3 regions of the Vibrio sp. R15-SG3-ISO1B genome follow, and region 1 is predicted to be linked to each of the others. Evidence: predicted binding sites of a transcription regulator. Region 1 holds the regulator's gene; each other region holds the start of a gene.
The links. The regulator MetJ, encoded in region 1, represses methionine synthesis genes. The targets are predictions, from matches to a motif close to TTAGACNTNTANANGTCTAA.

Region 1 (4,222 bases):
TCTTGTAAGAAGCCTAAAGCGCCCCCTGCAATTTCCGAGGTATAAGCAAGGCGTAATGAGTGCTTATCCGCTTGGACTTCATAAGTCAAAGGTTCAAGTTGGGCGCGTTTCAAACTGCTCAGCACTTCTTTTTCCATGCGATTGAAATCATGGCCAGAGGCGAAGTTTAACTGAATCAACAACACGTCATTGAGTGAGGAGATGATCTTGGCACCACGCCCAGAGGCGAGGACGCGCTCAATGCGGCTAGAGCCAGATTCAGGGTCGTAACTGCAGCGCAAGTGTAAGTCCATCGTACTTTGAGCGACAGGCTGCAAGGTACGGCTATGCAGCACGGGGGCGGCAAGGCGTGCCAGTTCACTTGCTTCATCCAGTCGCAATAGGGGCAGAAGACAAGCATCACTGACAAGGCGAGGGTCTGCGCTGTATACGCCAGCAACGTCACTCCAAATCGTGACGCGACTGACCTCTGCGAGCGCGCCAATCACGGTGGCAGAGTAATCGGATCCGTTTCGGCCAAGCAGCACGGTTTGGCCTGCTTGGTTTTGCGCCATAAAGCCGGTAAACACCAGACGACGCTGTGAGTGTTGCGCCAAAATTTCCTTCAGTAGTGGGTAGGACTGACCACGATCCACTTCAGGTTGCGTGCCGGTTTCTGCCCGTAAGAAAGTGCGAGAGTCTTGCGCGATGGCTGGTAAGCCCGCTTGATTCAATAGCGCAGCGAGCAGTCTTGAGGACCACATTTCACCGTGGCCAAGTACCGCAGCTCGCTCCGCCTCGCTTAACGGGGCGCTTAATTCGCCGAGGGTGGTGAACTCGTCTTTGAGCGTCGCCAGCATGTGCGCTTGTTCGTCGTCACTGTCAATCAAGGCTTCGATAAGCCCTGTTTGGAATTGTCGTACCGACTGCAACGCTTCATGGGCAAGGCGGCCGTCTTTATAGAGCGCTTCGGTAAATTCAATCAAATGATTGGTGGTTTTACCGGCCGCTGAGACAACGATCAGATCATCGCTGCCAGAGTATTCTTTGAGTATGGTGACTACCCGGCGGTAGCACTCCGGATCCGCTAAGCTGCTACCACCAAATTTATGCAGTTGACGCGATGTCGTCATTACGCGGACTCCTTCACACAGTTAAAGGCTTGCTTGAGATCGTCAATCAGGTCATCGGCATCTTCAAGACCGACAGACAGACGCAGCAGTTGCTGAGAGACACCTGCCTCGGCCAGTGCCGCTTCTCCCATCGCACGGTGGGTCATTGACGCTGGGTGACAAATGAGGCTTTCTACGCCGCCTAGCGATTCTGCAAGCGAGAAGAGTTTCAGCTCACCGACAAACTGTTTCAGTTCTTCAAAGCTGCCAGCGAACTCGAAGCTGAGCATAGAACCAAAGCCTGATTGTTGTTTCTTAGCGATGCCATGGCCAGGGTGATCCGGCAAGCTTGGGTGATAGATGCGGCCGACCAGTGACTCTGTTTTCAGAAAGTCGAGAATGTTTGCCGAGCTTTGTTCATGCACTTTCATTCGTGCGCCTAACGTGCGGATGCCGCGCAGCGTCATGTAGCTATCAAACGGCGTGCCGGTGGCCCCAATGCAGTTGCCCCACCAAGCCAGTTCCTCAGCGTGCACTTTGGTTTTGGTGATCACCACGCCGCCAATCACATCGGAGTGACCGTTGATGTATTTGGTGGTTGAGTGAATAACGAAATCCGCACCCAGTTCGAGTGGCTTCTGAAAAATCGGGGTTAAGAAGGTATTGTCAACCGCGACCAGTGCGCCGACTTGTTTCGCTTGCTGGCAGACTTTCTCGATATCCACCACACGCACCAAAGGATTTGATGGCGTTTCCAACAGGATAAGCTTGGGTTTCTGGTTGATGGCGGCGGTCAAGGCTGCGTCATCGGATTGGTCGACGAACAACACGTTGAAGTCGCCTTTTTGCGCACGGGTATTGAAGAGTCGATAGGTGCCACCGTAGCAATCGTGTGGCGCGACAATCAAATCATCTGGCCCGACAAACGCAGACACCCAAAGGTTGAGCGCTGAGGTGCCACAGTTGGTCACCACTGCGCCTTCTCCACCTTCTAATTCATACAGCGCCGTTTCAAGCAGGCCACGGTTCGGGTTGCCAGAACGCGTGTAATCGTATTTCGGCACTTCACCAAACGCCGGAAATCCGTAATTGGTCGAGAGATAAATAGGGGGAACGACAGCGTGATGTTGGGTGTCTGACTCGATACCAGTACGTACCGCGATGGTGGCGGGTTTGCGCGTGCTCATAGCGTTTTCCTTGCGAACAGTAGTGACTTGTTTTAGGGAATGCGATATACCTGTTGCTTATCAGGTGTATCCGGCACCCAATGTGGTGTAGTGCTGCGACACACTCACAGTTTGGGCCGATTCCACTCCTATCGCCAACCACTTTACTTCTCATTTTTTAAGACGTCAACACTTCTAGACGTCTATATGTCTTTGCTTGTAGCCATAAATACCGTTAAAATTGTGGTTTAAACACTCATACGCAAATATAAAGGTGCGCAATGGCAGACTGGAATGGCGAATACATTAGCCCATACGCAGAACACGGTAAGAAAAGTGAGCAAGTGAAAAAAATCACGGTCTCCATCCCACTTAAAGTCCTTAAGGTATTAACAGACGAGCGTACGCGCCGCCAGATCAACAACCTGCGTCATGCCACCAACAGTGAGTTGTTGTGTGAAGCGTTCTTGCACGCTTACACAGGTCAACCATTACCGACGGATGAAGATTTGCGTAAAGACCGTCCAGATGATATTCCCGCTGAAGTGAAAAAGCTGATGACGGAGATGGGGATTGAGTTTGAGGCGTTTGACGACTAACGCTCGCCCTGTTTTGCACCGAATTTGAATGCAAAAGCCGCTGACATCGTCAGCGGCTTTGTTGTTTTTGCTCAGCCAGAGACAAAGGTCGTGGCTGGTAGTGGGCGTCAAGGTTACTCGATATCCATGTAATGGTCAGGCAGCTCAATGCGTGCCACCCCGGATTCTACCGCGGCTAACGCGACCGCTTTGGCGACGCGGGGGAGTAGTCTTGGGTCCATCGGTTTTGGAATAATGTAGTCTGGGCCAAACGAGAGTGAATCCACACCCGCGGCGGTCAGAACATTGGCAGGGACCTCTTCCTTCGCCAGTTGACGGATCGCCGCTACGGCAGCGAGCTTCATCTCATCGTTGATCTCGCTAGCACGTACATCCAGTGCGCCACGGAAAATAAACGGGAAGCAAAGTACGTTGTTGACTTGGTTCGGGTAGTCACTGCGACCTGTACCCATAATGAGGTCATTGCGTACATCATGAGCGAGCTCAGGTTTGATCTCAGGATCTGGGTTAGAGCAGGCAAACACGATGGGTTTGTCGGCCATCAATTTAAGATCATCTGGCGATAACAGGTTAGGACCAGAAACGCCAAGGAACAGATCGGCGCCTTCGATGACATCTTGCAGCGTACGTTTGTCGGTGTTGTTGGCAAACAGTTGTTTGTATTCGTTGAGATCATCACGTCGAGTGTGGATCACACCTTTGCGATCCAGCATGTAAATTTTCTCGCGCATCGCGCCGCACTTGATCAGCAGCTCCATACAAGCGATGGCAGCCGCACCGGCGCCCAGACAGACAATCACGGCGTCTTCCAGTTTTTTACCTTGCAGCTCAATGGCGTTTAACATGCCAGCAGCCGTCACAATGGCGGTACCGTGTTGGTCATCATGGAAGACTGGCACATCACAGCGCTCAATTAATTGTTTTTCGATTTCAAAGCAGTCTGGCGCTTTGATGTCTTCTAAGTTGATGCCGCCAAAGGTATCCGCGATGTTGGCGACCGTGTCGACAAACTCATCGATGGTGCGATGTTTGACTTCGATGTCGATGGAGTCCAAACCTGCAAAGCGCTTAAACAGCAGGGCTTTGCCTTCCATCACGGGCTTTGATGCCAGTGGGCCAAGATTACCTAGGCCAAGAATCGCTGTGCCGTTGGAGATCACTGCCACCATATTGCCTTTTGCAGTGTACTTATAGACATTATCGGGGTTTTGAGCGATCTCTCGTACCGGCTCGGCCACGCCTGGGCTGTAGGCGAGCGCGAGATCTTGCGCGGTTTCTGCTTGGGTGGTCAGCTCGACAGAGATCTTGCCTGGTTTTGGAAAGGCATGGTAGTCGAGCGCTTTTTGGCGAAATTGTTCTTCAGGGG
Region 2 (4,222 bases), on a different contig from region 1:
TGATCAATACGTTAGCCGCTTTTTCACCCGCTTGAGCGTAACCAGGGTCGATACTAAAGACATTCGGAAATAGGAAAGAGAGCAGCTCGCTGCCGCCTACGCCTGTCACGTTGACAGAGTCACGACCGAGCTCTTGCAAACGCTTGATAACGCCAAGTGCTAAGGTGTCACTGGCACACACAATCGCGTCGGTGCGCTCTGACAATACCTTATCCACCAACGCATAAGCACTGTCGTGACTGAGCTGACCGGTTTGATAGCAAGGAGCGATCTGGTTGTGCTTACACCAGCTCAAGTAGGCGTCCAAACGCAGTTTACCTGTGGTTTTATCACTGGGATCGACGCCGATAAACGCAATATTTCGGCATGCACGTTGATGGAGGTGATTGAGCGCGTGCGTGATGACGCCTTGGTTGTCGTAGTTGATCGAAGAGACAACGTCCGTCTCCATCGCGATCACCACACAGCGCGCCTGCCACTGCGCTAGACGCGCGACGTCCAAATCACTAAAACCAAAGACGATAACGCCATCCACATTGCGTCTTTTCAACACCTCTAAGTGTTCATTGGTCATCTGGCGATCAAACTGGCTCTCCATGATCACCACGTCGTAGCCTTGTTGATACAAGACGGCAAGCATACTGCTCACTGCCCTGTTTTCTGAAGGGGAGTCAAGACGAGAGATGATCACCCCAACGACTTTTTGTCGCCCACCACGCATCGATTGCGCCGATTTGGACGGCACATAACCCGACTCCTGAATCACTCGCTCCACTTTGGCGCGGGTTTCCGGTTTGACTTTCGGGTCATTGGTCAGCACACGTGAGACGGTCGACTTTCCGACGCCAGACAGCTTGGCAATATCAACAATGGTGAGTTTTTTGCTCATGTTCCTACGTCATTAAAAGCCATGCCAAGGCGAAGGCCTTGGCTATTGAGGTGCAGTAACTTGGATTTAATCAGTGACACATTGGGTAAAGCGCTGATCTTGATAGTTCAAACGCGCTTCGTTGCCTTTAATGGCCAAATTGACAGCCGGCGTCACTTCTTGGCCATCGTCCATTAGCGCGTAGCGGCTGCCCGAACCTGAGGGTAGCTGAGTTAGACGCAGCGATTTGCCCTCTACTTTAACCAGTGCGGTCTCTTCACCAGAAAGGTAAGCGGCTGAAAACTGCTTGCCCTCATCACACTGGTAGGTATGGAACTTTACTGGCGCGCTCGCCTGCTCGCTTTGCGCGCAGCCCAACATCAATCCCGCGACTGCCCACAAGGCTAAATGCTTGTTCATACTCGACTCCTTGAGTGTTTGTGCCCATGACTGCTTGTTGCCCATCAATGGTTTTATTGGTTAACGGTATTTGTTAGTTAACGGTATTTGTTAGATAGTGCGGCACATCGGCAAGACTATCAAGCACCACGCTTGCTAGCGCTTCACCTTGTTCGGTCACCGGTTTGCCTGAGCGGACCAAAATCTTCTGCCCTACCCCCGCGGCCTCTGCCGCCATCAAATCTTGCGCCTTATCACCGACCATGACCGATTTGGCCATATCGATATCGAGAAAGCGCTGCGCTGACTGGAACATCCCCGGCTTTGGCTTACGACATTCGCAATCTCGATCGTCGCCATAATCAGGGTGATGCGGACAGTAATAGAAGCCATCAAACTCGACACCGTGATCGACAAAGTTCCAATCCATCCATTGCGTCAGCGACAAGAAGCGATCTTCGCTAAACTTGCCACGAGCTATACCCGACTGATTGGTCACCAGCACCAATAGGTAGCCCATCTGCTTGAGTTGCTTCGTCGCCTCAAATACGCCATCGATAAACTCGAAATCATGCTCATCATGCACGTAACCGTGGTCAACGTTGATGACGCCATCTCTATCTAGAAAGACTGCTGGTTTTGCCAAAATATGTGTCTCTGTCTGCTGTGTTTGGCTCGAATTATACCTTAAAACGAGCGAATTGCAGCAAGGCGAGCGCTATCGCTTTAGCGCCGGTGAATAAGGCCATTTGCCCGCGTTATTTCTTTCTCATCTATCTCATGACGAAACAATCTCCGCGCAAGAGAGTGAAAAAAGGCGTTTGGACGTCTAGCCGTAAAAATATCTATTGACACTAAACCTGCAAACCCATAGCATCGTCTACCAAATGAGAGGTAGTTCAAAATAATCGACTTCTCACCAAGTTATTTGCAAGCGGGTTAACTGATGATTGAAATTAATCAAGTCAACAAGGTGTTTTATCAGGGCAGCAAGGAAATCCATGCGCTGAAAGACATTAACCTTACGGTTCCTCAAGGAACGATTTTCGGTGTTATTGGCTCTTCTGGAGCAGGGAAAAGTACACTGATTCGCTGCGTGAACATGTTGGAAGCGCCCACCTCAGGTTCAATCAAGGTTGATGGTGTTGATTTGACGACACTGTCTAAATCACAGCTGAGCCAAGCACGCCGCAATATCGGTATGATTTTCCAGCACTTTAATCTGCTTTCATCCCGCACTGTGTTTGATAATGTCGCACTGCCACTTGAACTGGCGGGCAAAGACAAAAACGCCATCACCACTAAGGTAACCGAACTGCTCAAACTGGTCGGCCTTGCTGATAAGCATGAAAGCTACCCGTCAAACCTCAGTGGTGGTCAGAAACAACGTGTTGCGATCGCTCGTGCGCTCGCATCAGATCCTAAAGTGCTGCTGTGTGATGAAGCGACCAGCGCGCTCGATCCCGCGACAACTCAATCGATTCTTGAGCTGTTAAAAGAGATCAACCGCAAGCTGAACATTACTATGCTTTTGATCACTCACGAGATGGACGTGGTCAAAAGCATTTGTCACCAAGTGGCGATCATCGGTGGTGGTGAATTGGTGGAGAAAGGCACGGTTGGTGATATTTTTGCTCACCCGAAAACCGAGCTGGCGCACCAATTTATCCGCTCTACGCTCGACTTGTCGATCCCAGAAGATTACGAGGCTCGCTTGCAAAGCAGCCGCGTTGAAGGCAGCTACCCTCTGGTACGCCTTGAATTCACTGGCGCAACCGTCGATGCACCGCTGATGAGCCAAATTGCGCGTAAATTCAATATCGATGTCAGCATTCTGAGTTCAGACTTAGATTACGCCGGTGGCGTAAAATTCGGCATGATGGTCGCCGAGCTATTTGGTAATGAGCAAGACGACAACGCAGCAATCGAATTTCTGCGTGAACACAATGTAAAGGTAGAGGTGCTTGGCTATGTCCTTTAACACGATTTCACAGTGGCTCGAGCTTAACAGTAAGCTATTGATTGGCGCGACGTGGGAAACCCTCTACATGGTCGCCGTCGCGGGTATCGTGGGCTTTGCTGTCGGTATCCCTCTCGGCGTTATCTTACACACGACCAAAAAAGGTGGCCTACTAGAAAACACCAAACTCAATGGTGTGTTGGGCGCAATCGTCAATATTGGTCGCTCCGTGCCGTTTTTGGTGTTGATGGTTGCCATCATCCCTGTGACGAAACTGTTGGTGGGCACTTTTATCGGTACCACCGCCGCCATCGTGCCGCTCACGATTGGTGCGATTCCATTCGTCGCTCGCCTGATTGAAGGCGCACTACTGGAAGTACCAAGCGGTTTGGTCGAGGCTGCGCAATCTATGGGTGCGACGCCAATGCAAATCATCAGTAAAGTATTGCTTCCTGAAGCGATGCCGACCATCGTCAACTCCGTCACCATCACTTTGGTGACATTGGTGAGCTACTCAGCAATGGCGGGTACAGTGGGCGGCGGCGGTCTAGGTGATGTCGCGATACGTTACGGATTCCACCGCTACGATGTAGTCATCATGGCTGTGACAGTGGTGATGCTCATCGTACTGGTTCAAATTATTCAATCTATCGGCGATGCGATTGTACGCCGAGTGGATCACAGATAAACATTAAGAATTTCACAAGGAGAAGGTCATGAAATTTAATCTTAAAGGTCTTTTGGCGATTGCCGCTGCGGCATCTGCATTGGTTCTGTCTGGTTGTGGCGAAAAAGAAGCGGACAACAGCAAAATCAAAGTCGGCGTGATGGCGGGTGCAGAAGCACAAGTTGCTGAAGTAGCAGCAAAAGTGGCGAAAGAGCAGTTCGGTCTGGATGTAGAGTTGGTGACATTCACGGATTACGTTACTCCTAATGCAGCCTTGGATGACGGTTCAATCGACATCAACGCGTTCCAGCACAAACCATACCTAGAT
Region 3 (4,222 bases), on a different contig from region 1:
TTTGGTGGCGTCGTGTTTTACTCGTTTCTCTACCCGATGCCCTACTCTTACCAAACCCCACGCGAGCAAATCATCAGCGTGGTGAACTTGGACAAAAGCCAAACCAGCTATCAGCTAGAGCGCATGGTAGATGCGACACCCCAAGTGCACATCTTACGGCGTGACTCAAGCATAGAAGCGGCCAAAGCAGCCTTTTTAAGTGGCGATATTAGCGGCATTTTGGTGATCCCAGAGCATTTCTATAAAGATCTGATGTTAGGTAAAAGCCCGACCTTGGCTTACGCGGGGGATGCCTCGTACTTTTTGGTCTACGGCACCATTGTCGAAGGCTTAGCGCAAGCGGGTGGCACACTAGCGGCGCAAACCACAGTGGCGAAATTGCTCGTTGATGGTGAACCACTGAGCGCAGCGGCTAATCACTTTGCGCCCACCAAGCTCAACCTCAAACCCACTTTTAACCCGCAAATGGGCTATGTCGATTACGTGGTGCCAGCGGTGTTTGTGCTGATTTTGCAGCAAACGCTGGCGATGGCGGCCGGGTTGATGCAAGGCACGCAAAAGCATGGTCGTGGCTATTGGTCTAACGTCAGCCCTCTCGCCTTGATAGGGGGGCGAATGGTGCTGCTGACGAGTATTTACTTGGTGCTAAGCGGTTATTACTTCGGGCCGAGTTTTCGCTTGCACGGCGTCGCGCAATTGGCAAACCTCACCGAACTTATCACTCTATTGCTGCCTTTCTTATTGGCATCCTGCGCGATAGGCATCTGGCTAGGTACGGTAGTACCAAGACGAGAGTTGGTCACATTAGTGGTACTAATCAGCTCAATGCCGCTGATTTTTAGTGCGGGGTTTATCTGGCCGCTCGAAGCGATTCCCGATGGCATCGTTTGGTTATCGCAGCTTTTTCCTAGTACGCCCGCCATCCAAGCTTTCTTGCGTTTAAATCAGATGGGGGGAGAATGGCATCAAGTCGCGGCGCAATACGCACTGCTGTGGGTGCAAGCACTGGGTTGGAGCCTCATGGCTTGGCGTGCATTGCGTGAACATCGCCGCGATATCTAACTCCTCACGATATCTAACCCGCGATAACGTTTGAGCGCCGCGTTTAAAAACCTCGGCGGCGCCAAAACTCGTTTTCATCCCGGCCATACACATCAAAGGTCTTTTGCGCAATCACGCGTCCGTCCATCTCAATACTCATGTGCCAACGCCCCAAATTTGACTCCAAACCGCCGTCTGGATGAAGCAGTTGAATCGTATCGCCCAAGTAGAAATCCCAATCGTTGCTGCCCACGTGCAACTCGCCGGTGAAAGGCGCTAACGTCTGGCCTTTTTTGCCTAAGATACCGGGATGATCGATACAAAACTCAATCAGCGCACCTTTGGCTTTTTTGATGTTGACGATAAAGCCAAACTCGACGTCTTCGTCAGCCGGAACCTTAGTGGTAAACGCTTGTATTTTAGGAAGATGCTTTGATTTGGAGTCCCATTGGTCGTAAATTCCGTAAGAGGTCATTTCAACAACGGGCGATCGCTTTGCCATGTCTGCCACCGTTTTTTCATGTGTTCGATTGTACTGCGCTCAACGCCGTGGATATTTTGAAATTGCCCAGAGCACTCCATCACCACAAACTCAGCGCCAAATTGCTTGGCGAGGCGGTAGTACGGCGCGATTTCCCAGCGCTGGACAAAAGTATTGGAGACAACCACGTCCTGCTTGTCGGTCAGCGCACGTTTGACCTCAGCTCTGCACCACTCGTGCGCATCGGAAATTTTCGCTTTGTCATAGCGGTAAACGCCATCGTCAGCGATAAAATACATATCCGCTTCAAGGTGCACCGCTGACAGTGTTTTCGCTAGGGTGCTTTTGCCAGAACCTGGCAGACCACGAATTAAGGTCAATTTCACCGCTCTATTACTCCCTTGCGGCCGATGTCCGCTGATTTACTTGCGGCTGCGCCGACATAGTCTCACCAAGTTCGAGGCGCAGATAGTAAACCAATTTGGCCTAAAAATGCTATCGACATCTCATACCGATTGGGTTAAGTTTAGATGTATAGACGTCCATAACAGAGCTTAGGGAGAAAGCTGTGCCGATTAAGATCCCCGATCAATTGCCTGCCACTGATGTACTGCGTCAGGAAAATATCTTCATCATGAGCGAATCGCGTGCCTCTACGCAGGAGATTCGTCCACTTAAGGTGTTGATCCTCAATCTTATGCCAAAAAAAATTGAGACAGAGACGCAATTTTTACGCCTCTTGTCCAATAGCCCATTGCAGGTCGATATTGAACTGCTGCGCATTGATGATCGCCCGAGTAAAAATACGCCAACCGAGCACCTAGACAACTTTTACCGACAATTTGAGATGATCAAAAAACGCAATTTCGATGGTTTGATCATCACCGGTGCGCCGCTCGGTCTGGTCCAGTTTGAAGACGTGATTTACTGGGACCACCTCAAAACCATCATGAACTGGGCGAAAGAGCACGTCACCTCGACCTTATACGTCTGCTGGGCCGCACAAGCAGGGTTAAAGCTGCTCTACAATCTGCCTAAGCGCACTCGCAAAGAGAAGCTCTCCGGTGTGTATCAACATCAAATTCATCACGAGTTTCACCCCATTCTGCGTGGTTTTGACGACACCTTTTTAGCACCGCATTCTCGCTACGCTGATTTCTCACCGGAGTATCTCGCCGAGCATACGGATCTCGACATCTTGGCCACCTCAGACGTGGCTGGCGTTTACTTGGCGGCCACCAAAGATAAGCGCAATGTGTTTGTGACGGGCCATCCAGAGTATGACTCACACACCCTGCACAATGAGTACATCCGCGATCTGAGTGAGGGAATGGAACCGGCGATTCCGGTCAACTACTACCCCAACAACAATCCCGACAACAAACCGTGCGCAAGTTGGCGCAGTCATGGACACCTGCTGTTTGCCAACTGGTTGAACTACTGCGTCTACCAGCAAACGCCATACGATTTGGATCACTTCAGCGAAGCCAACTTCACCAAAGATGATTAACGCGTCTAGGGCAAGACCCTGTCACCGAATACGAGGGCGCAAGCGCGCCCTCGCTCGCATTCTTTTTCTGCCCACACTCAGAAACTGATAAACCCCTCGCAGAGTCTCACTCATCGGCGCAAACACCAGATGGGATCAGGTATAAAAAAGCACAAGCTTGTTATCTGTTACTGAACCACAAAAGTTGAACGAATATGCGTACCCTTCTCCTTCCTTTGGTGTTACTTCTCTCTGCCTGTGTCACGGTGGACAATAACCCTGAGCCTGAGCTCAATACCATCCCACGAGAAAAAGCCGATGCGCGCTTAGCCCTTGGCATGGGTTACTTACAGCAGGGTGATATGGTGAAAGCCCGCGAAAATCTGGAAAAAGCCCTTCAGCACGATAAAAGTTACTACCGAGCACAATTGGCGATGGCGCACTATTTCGAGCAAGTTGGTGAAGAAGCGGACGCTGAAAAACTGTATATAACGGCGCTGAGACAGCACCCGAGAAACGGTAATGTAATGAACAACTACGGCACGTTTTTATGCAAACAAGAGCGCTATCCTCAGGCTGATCAACTGTTTAATCGCGCCATTGAGCAGCCCTACTACTACCTGATTTCCGCCAGCTATGAAAATGCGGCACTCTGTGCATTGAAAGCGGGCAAACCCGAACAAGCCATGGGTTATTTCAAACGCACATTGGATCACGACCCGCGCCGTGTCACCTCGCTGCTGCGCCTGACTAAACTTGAAATAGAGCAAGGTGAATACACATCGGCGCGAATACGCTTGATGAACTTCCACCAGCAGTTTGGCGTGCAACAAGCCTCATTGGCCCTACTGGTCGAGTTGGAAGAGCGCGCCGGTAACAGTGCGTTAGAAGAGAAGTATCGTAAGCAGTTAGAAGCGCTCTCGAACGGATAAACTGATCATTTTCGTTTGTGAATTTTTTTGTATTCTCGATACAAGATCAGCACAAAATAACCCAGTCCCCACAACAGCAGCACCGCGAACAGCGCAAGAAAGCTATCGCAAATCCAACTGGGCTCACAGGGCATATAAATCTCAAACTCCATATGCCCTCCTCATCTATTGGTATCAGTGGTTAACGGGGTTTGGTATCAAACCAAGTGGCGCGCTTAGCTTTATCATGAAACGTCCAAGCCATAAAACGGCTCACTTTCTGCCCTTGGCTCATCTCAA

Region 2: the regulator MetJ is predicted to act here: its motif matches at 2,089-2,108, upstream of metN (methionine ABC transporter ATP-binding protein MetN).
Region 3: the regulator MetJ is predicted to act here: its motif matches at 2,049-2,068, upstream of metA (homoserine O-acetyltransferase MetA).

Annotation. Positions count from the first base shown of each region.
Region 1 is NZ_JCBDGG010000007.1:6,174-10,395, forward strand. Features, by position in the region: gene AC6R0S_RS02315 (bifunctional aspartate kinase/homoserine dehydrogenase II) at 1-1,112, opposite strand, end outside; gene AC6R0S_RS02320 (O-succinylhomoserine (thiol)-lyase) at 1,112-2,278, opposite strand; gene metJ (met regulon transcriptional regulator MetJ) at 2,539-2,856, shown strand; gene AC6R0S_RS02330 (malic enzyme-like NAD(P)-binding protein) at 2,970-4,222, opposite strand, start outside.
Region 2 is NZ_JCBDGG010000045.1:143,582-147,803, reverse strand. Features, by position in the region: gene treR (trehalose operon repressor TreR) at 1-889, opposite strand, end outside; gene AC6R0S_RS13865 (MliC family protein) at 956-1,288, opposite strand; gene gmhB (D-glycero-beta-D-manno-heptose 1,7-bisphosphate 7-phosphatase) at 1,362-1,913, opposite strand; gene metN (methionine ABC transporter ATP-binding protein MetN) at 2,214-3,248, shown strand; gene AC6R0S_RS13850 (methionine ABC transporter permease) at 3,238-3,915, shown strand; gene AC6R0S_RS13845 (MetQ/NlpA family lipoprotein) at 3,944-4,222, shown strand, end outside.
Region 3 is NZ_JCBDGG010000049.1:63,183-67,404, reverse strand. Features, by position in the region: gene AC6R0S_RS15975 (ABC transporter permease) at 1-1,062, shown strand, start outside; gene AC6R0S_RS15970 (DUF3859 domain-containing protein) at 1,106-1,543, opposite strand; gene AC6R0S_RS15965 (ATP-binding protein) at 1,513-1,908, opposite strand; gene metA (homoserine O-acetyltransferase MetA) at 2,091-3,032, shown strand; gene pilW (type IV pilus biogenesis/stability protein PilW) at 3,227-3,943, shown strand; gene AC6R0S_RS15950 (hypothetical protein) at 3,949-4,095, opposite strand; gene rlmF (23S rRNA (adenine(1618)-N(6))-methyltransferase RlmF) at 4,125-4,222, opposite strand, start outside.